DNA from 3 places in the Rhodococcus sp. AC861 genome. Region 2 is predicted to be linked to each of the others. Evidence: predicted binding sites of a transcription regulator. Region 2 holds the regulator's gene; each other region holds the start of a gene.
What was found. Region 2 encodes LexA, which represses DNA repair genes until DNA is damaged. Its sites were predicted from a motif close to CGAACANNTGTTCG; they were not measured.
Positions count from the first base shown of each region.

Region 1: the regulator LexA is predicted to act here: its motif matches at 1,949-1,962, upstream of AC0IX4_RS02470 (HNH endonuclease signature motif containing protein).
Region 3: the regulator LexA is predicted to act here: its motif matches at 2,342-2,355, upstream of AC0IX4_RS09965 (SAV_6107 family HEPN domain-containing protein).

Region 1 is NZ_CEEDMW010000001.1:509,815-513,966, forward strand. It holds gene AC0IX4_RS02465 (DUF72 domain-containing protein) at 1-511, shown strand, start outside; gene AC0IX4_RS02470 (HNH endonuclease signature motif containing protein) at 478-1,917, opposite strand; gene AC0IX4_RS02475 (hypothetical protein) at 2,387-2,557, shown strand; gene AC0IX4_RS02480 (cellulase family glycosylhydrolase) at 2,569-4,047, opposite strand; gene AC0IX4_RS02485 (acyltransferase family protein) at 4,044-4,152, opposite strand, start outside.
Region 2 is NZ_CEEDMW010000003.1:400,193-404,344, reverse strand. It holds gene hrpA (ATP-dependent RNA helicase HrpA) at 1-194, shown strand, start outside; gene nrdR (transcriptional regulator NrdR) at 191-673, opposite strand; gene AC0IX4_RS11430 (hypothetical protein) at 784-1,296, opposite strand; gene lexA (transcriptional repressor LexA) at 1,478-2,257, shown strand; gene AC0IX4_RS11420 (acyl-CoA dehydrogenase family protein) at 2,319-3,461, opposite strand; gene AC0IX4_RS11415 (IMPACT family protein) at 3,625-4,152, opposite strand, start outside.
Region 3 is NZ_CEEDMW010000003.1:93,106-97,257, reverse strand. It holds gene mraZ (division/cell wall cluster transcriptional repressor MraZ) at 109-540, opposite strand; gene AC0IX4_RS09970 (DUF3040 domain-containing protein) at 1,031-1,456, opposite strand; gene AC0IX4_RS09965 (SAV_6107 family HEPN domain-containing protein) at 1,625-2,164, opposite strand; gene AC0IX4_RS09960 (GNAT family N-acetyltransferase) at 2,491-3,102, shown strand; gene AC0IX4_RS09955 (phytoene desaturase family protein) at 3,099-4,152, shown strand, end outside.

The DNA of each region.
Region 1 (4,152 bases), on a different contig from region 2:
ACTGCCGGCCACCTTTCGTTTCGACGCCACCAGGATGGCAGACTTCTTCGCGTTGCTGCCGCGGTCGACGATGGAGGCAGCCCGGCTGGGAGAGAAGCACGACGACAAGCTCGCCGACGACCGGGTGTTTCTCGACGTCGACGAGGATCGTCCGCTGCGGCACTGCCTCGAGGTGCGGCACCCGAGCTTCGACTCACCCGAGGCGTACGAGCTCATGCGCGCACACGACATCGGCTGTGTGGTCGCTGATTCGGCCGGAAAGTTCCCGATGCTCACCGAGGTGACCAGCGACGTGGTCTACGTCCGGCTGCACGGCGACACCGAGCTGTACACGAGCGGGTACTCCGACGATGCGCTCGGCCGGTGGGCCGAGCGCATCGGAGAGTGGCGCGCAGCGAAGCGAGACGTGTACGTCTACTTCGACAACGATGCGAAGGGCTTCGCGCCGTGGGATGCGTTGCGGCTCATCGAGATGACTCACGCGGCCGGCTCGTCGTCCTCCCACAGATAGTCCTGTGGGTGGTGGAAGTGGTTCACCCGGCCCGTCCTTGACGGGTCAATGAGGGCAGGCGGGTGCCACAGAGTGCGCCCGGCGTAGGGGTGACCTGGTGGCGCTGTGGTGGTGGACCATCCGAGTGCGCCGTCGTTGATCATCGGATGGTGCATGTCGCACACGAAGGTGAGCGATTCGATGTCGGTGGGCCCGCCGTCCTGCCATTCGTGGATGTGGTGCGCCTGTGTTGCGACGGCGGGGCGATCGCATCCCGGGGCGGTGCACCCGCGGTCCGTGGCCATGAGGACGAGGCGCTGATCTTCACTGGCGATGCGTCGGGTGCGGCCGAAGTGCAGTGGCCGGCCGTCGTCGTCGCCGAAGACCGCGAGGTAATGGTCGGCGTGTGACCCCATACGGATGACGTCTCGGATCGACACGGTGGAACCCGTTGCGGTGGTGGCGAGTCCGGTACCGCGCAGCAGGTCTTCGAGCCGGGCAACGATGATGACCTTGACCGGCACGCCGCGGTGCTTGCCGAGATCGTCGGAGGCCAGTGTGTCGCGCAGCAGCAGCTTCAGAGCGTCGTGCCTGCGTTGCGGTGTGGTCCGGGTGTCACGTCGGCGGGTCTCGTCGTCCGGGTCCGTGCCGACGACGGGCGCACGCGTGTCCTCGGGATTCCCCACTCCGCGCGCCGCGTACTTGCTGTTGTAGGCGTCCATGTACGCCGCGGTCTCGGAATCGAGAACGAACCTGCCGGTGCGCATGCCGTCGCTGCCCTGCTTGTTCATGAAGATGCCGCGCTTACGCACGCGCTCCGGTTGCAGCTCGAACTCGCCTTCCTCGACGATGTGCGCGGTGAGGCGCTCGGCGAGTGCGGTGAGCTCCGCAGGACGGACCTCGCGCGCCGCAGTGGCCAGGTGCCGCTCAGCGTGAGCGCGGGTGTCGGCGTCCACAGCGGCGGGGAGGTTCTTGTCGAACTTCCGGATGACCGTCACGTGAGCCGGGTCGATGGCGCCTTCACGCAGCGCTGCGGCTGTGGTGGGTAGCTCCGGTTCCATGACGTCACCGAGCAGGGTGGTCCTGTTGCCGAGCTGTGCGGCGAGGGCCAGGCGCGTCGAGGCGGCCGAGCGGTCGATGGTGAGGAGCAGTGCCAGGGCATCGGCATTGCGTGCTCCGGTCTCCTCGAAGCTGCGCTGCTGGACGAGCTCCGCCAGCCACACGTGGGCCTGACCCAGGCGGGCACGCGTCACCTTCTCGTCCCGCACCAGGAGAGCGAGACGGTCCGCCGTGTCGAGGTGCTGTGTGGCGTACGCCGCGATGCGACGCGTCAGCTCCTCCTGCTCGGCGATGAGCTGGGCGAGAACGGGGTCGCCGATGGAGCCGTAGTCACGACGACCGTCCCCTGCGTTTCCCCCCGAAAACATGCCTTACGCTACCGCGACCCACCGACAAAATCGAACACATGTTCGATATGCCTACATGCGCGCAATGTCAGAGCAAGCCGTGACTCACGCACAAGCCCAGCAGGACCAGAAAAGCGACAAAACTGATACCGACGGAACTGACTTGTCCGAGCGTCGGTTTATCGGGCGCAACAATGCGCGAGCGTCTCCTGGCCATGCGGAAAGTATGGCCAGCCGCTGTTTCTGCTGCAAGTCATTTGGCTACCCGTCCGCCGAGCAGGCAGCACCGAATCAAGGATGAACGCGGTCTGAACAGCGCCGACCGCCAGAACCGGCCTCGACTCCGTCGTGCAACCGAATGACAGGCTCTGCGCAGCAGACGCCCGCCCTAGTCTCCCGTGGTGGCGCTTCCGAGCGCCGTAAAAAACGTTCCTAATGGTTTTATTGCCATTTTCGTTGCAATTCCTGGTTCCGGTGTCACACTCGTGTGATGTGGTGGATCGTCTACGGCATCGGCGCCGTCTGGGTTGTTGCAGCCCTGGTCGCGAGCGTCGTCATGGGCCGAGCCATTCACAATGCGGACATAGAGGACGGCGCTCGCATTCTGCGCGAGGACACGCCTGTGAACCCTCTTCCCAGGAAGCCGGCCACGCTGGAATAGCGGCGGCGATCTCACCGATCCCGAACGACCACTGCCCCGCCGATCGGCGTCCACAGGATGCGGCCGAACTCGAAGTCCACGACGCGTTGACCGTCGGGCGTCTCGTACTCCCCGGTGACCGGGAACCCGAGATCGGGCCGCCACTGATCGAGGATCGCGCCGACGACTGCCCACGTCCCGAACTGCGGGTGGGAGAACACGCGGAACCCGCCATCGGCGAGCAGATCCTGGTACCCGTCGCGAAACGGGCCTGCCGGAACGAGCCCAGTGGTGCGGGCGATATCCGCGACCGCCGGCGGTGAGGTGACCCAGCCGCCCGCAGTCGAATACAGGCTGCCCCGCGCGTACTGGCGGCCCGCGCCGGCGGAGAGGGCGAAGACCGGACCCAGGGGTTCTCCGAGATCGGGCGTCGCGGCAGCATCGAACCGGTTCGCGACGTCGCGTTGCGGCAGACCCGCTGCCGCCAGCGCGGCCAGCTGCCCGTAGACGGGTTTGGGTACGAAGGCGTCGTCGAGCACGCCGAAGCGCGCCTCGGAATCGGTGGACGCGCTGTCGCCGTCGCGGACGGTGTAGACATAGAACGGCCCGCCGTACGGCACCTCGCCCCACTGCTGGGCGGAGTCCACGATGAGCCGCGCCTGCGTGTCCGCGTCCACGCCGGTGTCGGGTGCGCCGTACTCGGTGATCCAGATGCGTGCCGACGCGTCCCCGCGCTCCACCATCGTCTGCCGCATCCTGATGATCTGCTGCACAGCGGAATTTGGGTACAAGCCGGCATCGGCGAGGGTGGTTCCGTAGTCGTACGCGTGGTAGGACAGCGCATGGAACGACCCGGCCGCACCGGCGTCGTACATGCCCACGAGAAAGTCGTGAGAGTCGACACGGCCGTCGGCGGTGTCCGTGTTGCCCAGCGCCCCGGCCACGACGACGGCGTCGGGATCGGCCGCGGTGACGGCGGTGAAAGCCGACCGCAGCATCGTGGTGTAGCGGACGGGGTCGGGGTTCGGCCAGAAGAACAGTCGACCGTTCGGCTCGTTCCAGATCTCGTAGGACGACACCCTGCCGCGGTACCGCTCGGCGACGACACCGGCGAACGCGCCGTACTCCTGAGGGTTCCGGGGTGCCGCTGCGGGCAGGTCGGAGAACCCGATGGCCGCCCAGGCCGGTGTCGTGGTCAGCGTGGCCACCACGTCCAGTCCGGCCGCCCTGGCGGCATCGACCACCCGATCGGAGGGTCGCCAGTCGTACTGTTCACGAACAGGTTCGGCGAAGCGCCACGACACGTCGATGCGCACCGACGTCGCGCCGCCGTCACGGACCGCGGCCATCGTGCGGGTCACGTCGGCGTCGTCGGCCCACAGGATGGACGCGCCGGTGGAGTAGCCGAGCACCCGACGCGGTGCTGCGGCCGGAACAGTGACTATCCGGTCCTGCGCACACCCCGCGGCGACCGCGGCCGCGGCGAGCACGAGGAAGCCCCGTCGGTTCACGCGGTGCGTCCGGCCCGCCACCGCATCATCGGTCGTTCCACGAGGTAGTAGGTCAGCGACCCGAGGATCACCGTGATGGACATGACCAGCACGAGTCCCCACAGC
Region 2 (4,152 bases):
ACGCCGACTACGACGCGCTCCTGGGTGCCGTGTCGGACTCCGTCGCCCGTAGCGATGCGGTGCGCGATATCGCGTGGATGATCGAGGAACTGCGAGTCAATCTGTTCGCTCAGACTCTGGGAACCGCGTACCCGGTGAGTGAGAAGCGTGTCCGCAAGACCATCGCGGACGTTCGGCGCGCGGCCGGACGCTAGGTTGCGGGCTCGGCTTCGGGGACGTCCAGACCGGCACGGTGCCGACGGAGATCGTCGATCTCTCGCTCGAAGTCGTCTGCACTGCTGAACGAGCGGTAGACCGACGCGAAGCGCAGGTACGCCACCTCGTCGAGGTCTCTCAGCGGGCCGAGGATGGCGAGCCCTACCTCGTTGCTGGGGATTTCCGCGGACCCTGACGCGCGCACGGTGTCCTCGACCTGCTGGGCCAGGAGCACCAACGCGTCGTTGTCCACCTGGCGACCCTGGCAGGCACGACGGACACCCTTGATGACCTTGTCGCGACTGAACGGCTCACTGACGCCGCTGCGCTTGACCACGGACAGCACAGCGGTCTCGACCGTCGTGAAGCGTCGACCGCATTCGGGGCAGGATCGGCGCCGCCGGATCGCCTGGCCTTCTTCCGCTTCGCGCGAATCGACGACGCGCGAGTCGGGGTGGCGGCAGAACGGGCAGTGCATGGGTAAGCGACCCCTCGGTAGCACGGACAACTCGGACGCCGTGTCGGCATCCGACCTGTCGAGGATACCGCCAGGAGCAGACCGCGAAGTCGCCGCGTACCCCAGCGTCGTCACCGTCCGGTGACGACGCCCGCGTCGATCTGCTGGGAGACGGACGGCTGCGTCGGCGCGTCTGCCGATCGCATGTTGGCGAGCCCCACGAGCCCCAGAGCGGACACCGCTGTGATCAGCGCCACAGCAACCATCGACGCGAATCCGTGCGACCGACGGGTGCGGTGTTCGACCTGCGACACGCCCGGCGAACGACGCCGGTAGTCCGTCGCGCCCGCGTCGGGACGGCTCGAATCCCGCGGAGCGGTCCGGCGACGAACCGGTGTGCGGCCACGGGTCTGCGTCGACGCCCCGTGCGTTCGGGCGGGCACCTGGCCCCAGTAGGACTCGTCGTCGCAGGTCCAGCGGTCGGAGACGGGAGAATCGAGATCGATGGACCGTGCGGTGTCGATGGTCAGAACGTCACTACGAGTCACTGCAACCACTCCTCGTGGATAGCCGGTGGCCTCCGCGACGCTCTCCCACCGAAGTGTTCGAACGTCGCACTCGACCACGCGTTCGAATGAACGCATGTTCGATGTATAGCAGGGCCCACCGACAAAGTGCATCGAACACGCGACACGAATCGAACAGGTGTTTGATCCGAAGGGTGTTTCGGTTTAGGTTCGACACACGCACCACGGACGTGACACCAGCATCATCTGCACCACGGAGCTGGTTGTTCCACCCGCATCCACCGATGGAGGTATCTCGATGAAGGACGACAGCTCATCCGGCTCGGCTGGAGGGCGCACGACCGCTGGCGGTTCCGCCACCACGGCCGACACCGACTCGGGTCTCACCGAACGTCAGCGGCGCGTTCTCGAGGTGATCCGTGCGTCCGTCACCGAGCGCGGGTATCCGCCCAGCATCCGCGAGATCGGCGATGCCGTCGGCCTGACGTCCACGTCGTCGGTCGCCCATCAGCTCCGCACTCTCGAGCGTAAGGGCTTCCTCCGTCGCGATCCCAACCGTCCCCGTGCAGTCGACGTGCGACTGCCCGGCGAGAACGGGCGGCCCGAGACTGCACCTGCCGTCGCGCAGGACGACATGGTCGCGTCGGACACCACCAACCACCTCGACACGTCCACGTCGAACGGTGACGACGACCGTCTACCCGTGCCGACGTTCGTTCCCGTCCTCGGCCGGATCGCCGCCGGCGGTCCGATCCTTGCCGAGCAGGCCGTGGAAGACGTCTTCCCGTTGCCACGTGAGCTCGTCGGGTCCGGCTCTCTGTTCCTGCTGCGCGTCGTCGGCGAGTCGATGATCGACGCCGCGATCTGCGACGGCGACTGGGTCGTGGTCCGCCAGCAGAACGTCGCGGACAACGGCGACATCGTTGCCGCCATGATCGACGGCGAAGCCACGGTCAAGACGTTCAAGCGCACCGGCGGCGACGTGTGGCTGCTCCCCCACAACGACCTGTTCGAACCTATTCCCGGTAACGACGCCGTGGTCCTGGGCAAGGTCGTCACGGTGATGCGCAAGCTCTGATCCACGACACACGAAAGCCGGCGCTGGATTTCCAGCGCCGGCTTCGTCGTGTTCGGTGTGGTTACAGATCCAACCCGCGACCGATGATCTCCTTCATGATCTCGGTCGTACCGCCGTAGATCGTCTGGACACGAGAGTCCATGTACGCCTTGGCGATCGGGTATTCCTTCATGTAGCCGTAGCCGCCGTGCAGCTGCAGGCACCGGTCGATGAGCTTGACCTGGTTCTCGGTGGTCCACCACTTGGCCATGGCGGCTTCCTGCACCGACAGCTCGTTCGCGTTGAGCTGCTCGATGTACTTGTCCACCATGATGCGGACGGCAGTCGTCTCGGTCGCGCACTCGGCGAGCACGAAGCGTGTGTTCTGGAACTTGCCGATCGGCTTCCCGAACGCCTTGCGGTCCTTGCAGTACTGGATCGTCATCGCCAGCGCCGACTCCATCGCGGCAGCCGCGACGACGGCGATCGACAGACGCTCCTGAGGCAGGTTCTGCATCAGGTAGATGAAGCCCATGCCCTCCTCGCCGAGCATGTTGGCGGCGGGAATGCGGACGTCGGTGAAGCTGAGCTCCGCGGTGTCCTGCGCCTTCATACCGATCTTGTCGAGGTTGCGGCCGCGCTCGAATCCGGGCATGTCGCGCTCGACGACGAACAGGCTGAAGCCCTGCGCGCCCTTCTCGGGATCGGTGCACGCCACCACGATGATGATGTCGGCATTGATGCCGTTGGTGATGAACGTCTTGGAGCCGTTGAGCACCCAGTCGTCACCGTCACGGACGGCCTTGGTCTTGATGCCCTGCAGGTCGCTACCGGTACCCGGCTCGGTCATCGCGATCGCGGTGATCAGCTCACCGGAGCAGAAGCCGGGCAGCCAGCGCTGCTTCTGCTCGTCGTTCGTCAGCTCGATGAGGTACGGAGCGACGACGTCGTTGTGCAGCGTGAACCCGATGCCGCTGTAGCCACCGGCCGTGGTCTCCTCGGTGACGATGGCGTTGTAGCGGAAGTCCTTGACCCCGCCGCCGCCGAACTCCTCCGGCACGGCCATGCCCAGGAAGCCCTGCTTACCGGCCTCGACCCACACGCCGCGGTCGACGATGTTCTGGGTCTCCCACTCGGCGTGATGCGGCGCGACATGCTGCTCGAGAAATTTCTTGTACGAGCTGCGGAAGAGGTCGTGCTCGGCCTCGAACAACGTGCGCTTCATGGTTCTCCTCGTTAGGCGTACGGCGGATCTCACTCGAGAGTAGAACCCGAGTGCACGCTGGGTCGATGACCAGTGCGAGCACGTTCGGTGACTGCGGTGCCGTCGCCGGGCGGAGTTCGGTGCGGTGAGCCGCGGTATCCGCGGCTCAGCGCACCCTGCGGCCTCAGAACTCGAGCACCCACCGGTGCCCGACGCGCTCGGCGACGACACTTCCGCTGGTCGCCGACGCGAGGACACCGTCGAGCCGGTCACCGTCCCCGATCACCCGCAGGCGCACGTCGGACCCGTAGGCGACGTCGTCGATGACGAATGCGTGCACGCGCAGAACGCCCTCCACCCGACCGGCATCCGCATGGGACAAGGCCATCTCGAGAACGTCGACACGCGCGAGCTCGCCCACCTCCGCACGGTCGAGCGCCGCACTCACCGCACCCGAGTACGCGCGCACCAAGCCACCGGCCCCCAGCTTGACGCCCCCGAACCAGCGGCTGACGACAGCCACCACATCGACGAGATCGCGGCCGGTCAGCACGCCGAGCATGGGAACGCCCGCCGTGCCACCGGGTTCACCGTCGTCCGATGCGCGCTGACGGCGGTGTTCCTGATCTGCGCCGACGACGAAGGCCCAGCAGTGGTGGCCGGCGTCGGGGAACTCTGCGGTCACCGCGGCGACCACCTCGAGCGCCGCGGA
Region 3 (4,152 bases), 310 kb from region 2:
TCAGGGTCCGACCGGTACTTGGCGTTGGGGAAGTACGTCAAGGCCCGGTTTCGGGCAGAGGCCACGCGGCACTCGCCGCCGGCCCGAAATCTGTTACGACATACGGGTTTACAACATTCCCATCAATGATTCATCGACAGCTTGCGAGAAATCTTCTTCATGCTCCTGCGAGTACCGCTCCCATGCCGCGGCATCCCAGAGTTCGAGGTGATCCATCGAGCCGATGACGACGCAGTCCTTGGACAGCTTCGCGTACTCGCGATGCGAGGACCCGATGGTGATGCGACCCTGCGTGTCCGGCCGCTGCTCGTCGGTTCCGGCCGCCAGGTTGCGGATGTACGCGCGAGCCTGGGGGTTGGAACGAGAAGCCTTCGACAGCTTCTCCACCCGCTCCGCGAATACGTCACGGGGATAGATGGCCAAGCTGTAGTCCTGCCCTTTGCTCACCATCACTCCTCCCGCCAGGTCTTCGCGAAACTTCGCCGGCAGCGTCAGCCGGTACTTGTCGTCGAGTCTGGGCGTGTAGGTACCGAGAAACACTCGGCACCTCCTGCTCGGACCCGCATCGTGCATGTCGCGGGGCGTTCCTGATCTCCGCTGTCCACCACATTACCCCACTTTCCCCCACATTCAATCGATGTGGAGCATCGAATTAGTGAGGGATCACGAAAGATGCAGGTGACAGCGGTGGGGGGTGGTGGGAGAAATTATTTCGCCCGGACAGTGGCCGCGGCAGGCCCACGGCAACAGATGGCCGAGTGGGGCTCACCGCAACGAATAAGGCCAGGTGAGAGGGGGCCCTGTAATCGGTGGTGTCCGCGATCAGCGATTGGTGAGTTGCTGTGGGGCGCGGTGGGGATTCGCGGGATCGCGGAGCCGATCGTGGGGCGAGGTGGGGCGCGAGTTGCCCGAGACCGCTATGCGACGCCACCGGACCCACACAGACGACAACAGCGCGGCACCCCGTCGGGGGTGCCGCGCTGTGGCGGTCGATGCGGACCAGGATCCGCGCGCGTCGGTTCTGTGCGCGCTACTCCTGGTCGAAACGGCGTTTGAAGCGGTCTTCCATACGTGAGGAGAAGCCCCGGCGGGGGCCGCGGCGCGGCGCGGATCCCGGACGACGTGTCTCCCCTGGCGACGCGGTGTCGGCGCCGCCGGATCGATCGGACTGTGACGTGGCGGGCTTGCGCAACAGGAGAAGCACGCCCGACCCGAACATGAACACGAAGCCGACGAGGCTGATGATCGGGAATCCACCGGGCTTGATCGGGAGAGCCACACCTGCGATGAGCAGAATGAGGCCGATCACGAACAGGGCGACGGCCTGGAAACGACGCCGCGTGGACGCGGCCCGAATCCGTCCGCCGCGCACGGTAGACGCGAACTTGGGGTCCTCGGCATAGAGAGCGCTCTCGATTTGATCGAGCATGCGCTGCTCGTGCTCGGAGAGTGGCACGGTACCTCCCCCGGCACTGGATGATGGCTCTCGCTTCTTTGCCAGAAGCGAGAGGTAGCCGATCGGTCCCGGCTACCTGTTGACGATGATACGAGCAGAATCGGCGGCGTACCACCTACCTGCACCACCAGTATGCGAGAAAAATCGCCGCCGTGGTGGCGACCGGCCCTAGGCGGGCACCGCGACGTCGTCGGAACGGACGTTCACGCGGTCTTCCACACGGTGCAGAAAGCGCCCGACCTGCAGGAAGAACTCGTCGGCCTCCGCCTCGTCGAGACGGTCCGCGGATCCGGCCTCGATGGAGGCGCGGAGCGCGGAGTACGCGGAGAAGTACGCAGCCCACTCGGTGAAGTCCGGAGCAGCCACCTGCATGCGCACCCACGCGCTGCGTGACGCGCCGCGCTTGGGGACCGGATCGACCGCGTCGAGCAACGCGCCCGCGCCGCGCAGAGCCGCTACGTAGGACTCCAGGAAACGGTCCGCCGCCGACGGCGCACCGGCAGCATCCCCCAGGATGGCGTCGGCACGACGGAGCAGCATCCGAGCCCGCGCATAGGGACGCGGTGCCGACGTCTTCGCACGGATGGACACGACAGTGGAGCGCTCCGCACTACCGCCGACCGGGGCGCGGTGTGCCGCGTCTGCCTCTGCCGGACCGCGCGCCGCAGAACCGCGAACCGTCGAGCTGTGGACTGTCGGGTTTGCCATCATTGCCGGACCTCCCTGTCTGACCCATCCCTCGTGTCGGTGTTCTCTCCGTACAACACCGCGGACCCTTCGAACAGTCCGCCGAGCGGCCCGAACGAGGGCGATGTAAGCATGGAGGTCGGACATCGTTGCAGAATCGACCTGCCGGAACCGTTCGGCGCCGAGGCACGATCCATTCGAACGCGTGTTCGATGGATTCACCATAGCGCGGGCCACCGACAGGAAGCCAGGGATCGAGGCGAGGAATCGAGGTGAACACCGTGTCGGACGCCGCCGAACAGGTCTCGGACCACGGTCCGGTGCTGATCGAGCTGTCTCCACAGGAGATGCGGCGACGGCTCACCGAGGCGCTCTCGGTCTACGTCGCGGCGATGGGCTATCCACGCGGCACCGAACTCCACCGTGCGCCGATGTGGGCGGAACACATCCTGCGTCCCGGCTGGCACGCCGTCGGCGCGCTGGCACCGGAGGGAGACGAAGGTCACCGCCCGCTCGTCGCCATCGCGTACTGCTACCGAGGCGCACCCCACCAGTGGTGGCACCAACAGGTTCGTGACGGAATGCGGCGAGCCGGGTGGTCACACGAGCGCTCCGAAGCGATGCTGGCCGACTACGTGGAACTCACCGAACTCCACGTCTCTCCGGAGGCGCAGGGGCACCGTCTGGGAGAACGCCTCCTGCTCGCGCTGCTCGACGGACGCCGAGAGAGCGCGGTGCTGCTTTCGACACCCGAAGTGGCGGGCGAGGACAACCGAGCATGGAGGCTCTACCGCAGAATGGGTTTCGTCGACGTCGTGCGACGTTTCCACTTCGCCGGTGATTCCCGACCCTTCGCCGTCCTCGGCCGCGAATTACCTCTGACAGAACGCGGCCTACCGTCGACAGAGGGAACCGCGTCACCGTTCACCACCACCACAGAAATGAGGCCGATCACGTGATCGATGCCGCCGTCATCGGATCCGGCCACAACGCACTGGTCTCCGCCGCCTACCTCACCGACGCAGGATGGTCGGTACGGGTGCTCGAACGCGACACCGTCGTCGGTGGGGCCGCCTCCACGGTGGAGCGCTTCCCCGGCCACAAGGTGGACCGCGGATCGTCCGCCCACATCATGATCCGGCAGACCGGCATCATCGAGGAACTCCGCCTCGGCGACCACGGCCTTCGCTATCTCGACTGCGATCCGTGGGCTTTCGCTCCCCCGCCCCCCGGAACGGATCAGCCCGGAATCGTCTTCTCCGTCGATCTCGACGCGACGTGCGCGTCGATCGAAGCCGCGTGTGGCCGCAAGGATGCGGATGCCTACCGGGCGTTCGTCGCGCTGTGGGGTCCCCGCAGCGCGCGGGTGATGAAGTCCTTCGGCAGTCCCCCGACCGGTCGTGCCCTGCTGTCGTCGTTCTGGGGAATGGACGCGAGTGATGGCGCGGCGGCTCTGTCGCGCGAGTTCCTCGCCTCGGGAGATTCCCTGTTGAACCGGTGGTTCGACAGCGAGCGGCTCAAGGCGGCTCTCGCATGGTTCGGCGCGCAGTCCGGTCCCCCGATGTCCGAGCCGGGAACCGCGCCCATGGTCGCGTTCAACGCGCTCATGCACACCACTCCGCCGGGCCGGGCGGTCGGCGGTAGCGGGGCACTGAGCGTGGCCCTCCAGACGAAGATCGAGGCGGACGGCGGAACGGTGTCACTCGGCGACGCCGTGACGTCGGTGACGCGACACGGTGACGGGTGGGCCGTCCGCACCGCCGGCGGCGAGGAGGTTCGCGCCCGGACCGTCATCGCCGGGTGTCACATCCTGACCACGCTCGACCTTCTCGACGCGGGTGGATTCGACACCGCCACGACCGAATCCTGGCGTCGACAGATCGACGTCGGCCCCGGCATCGGCATGGTCGTGCGTGCGTCGACGTCCGAGCTCCCGCAGTACCCGGGCGCTCCCAGCCTCGAATCGTCCACGCGGGGACTGCAACTGCTGGTACACGACCGAGCACAGC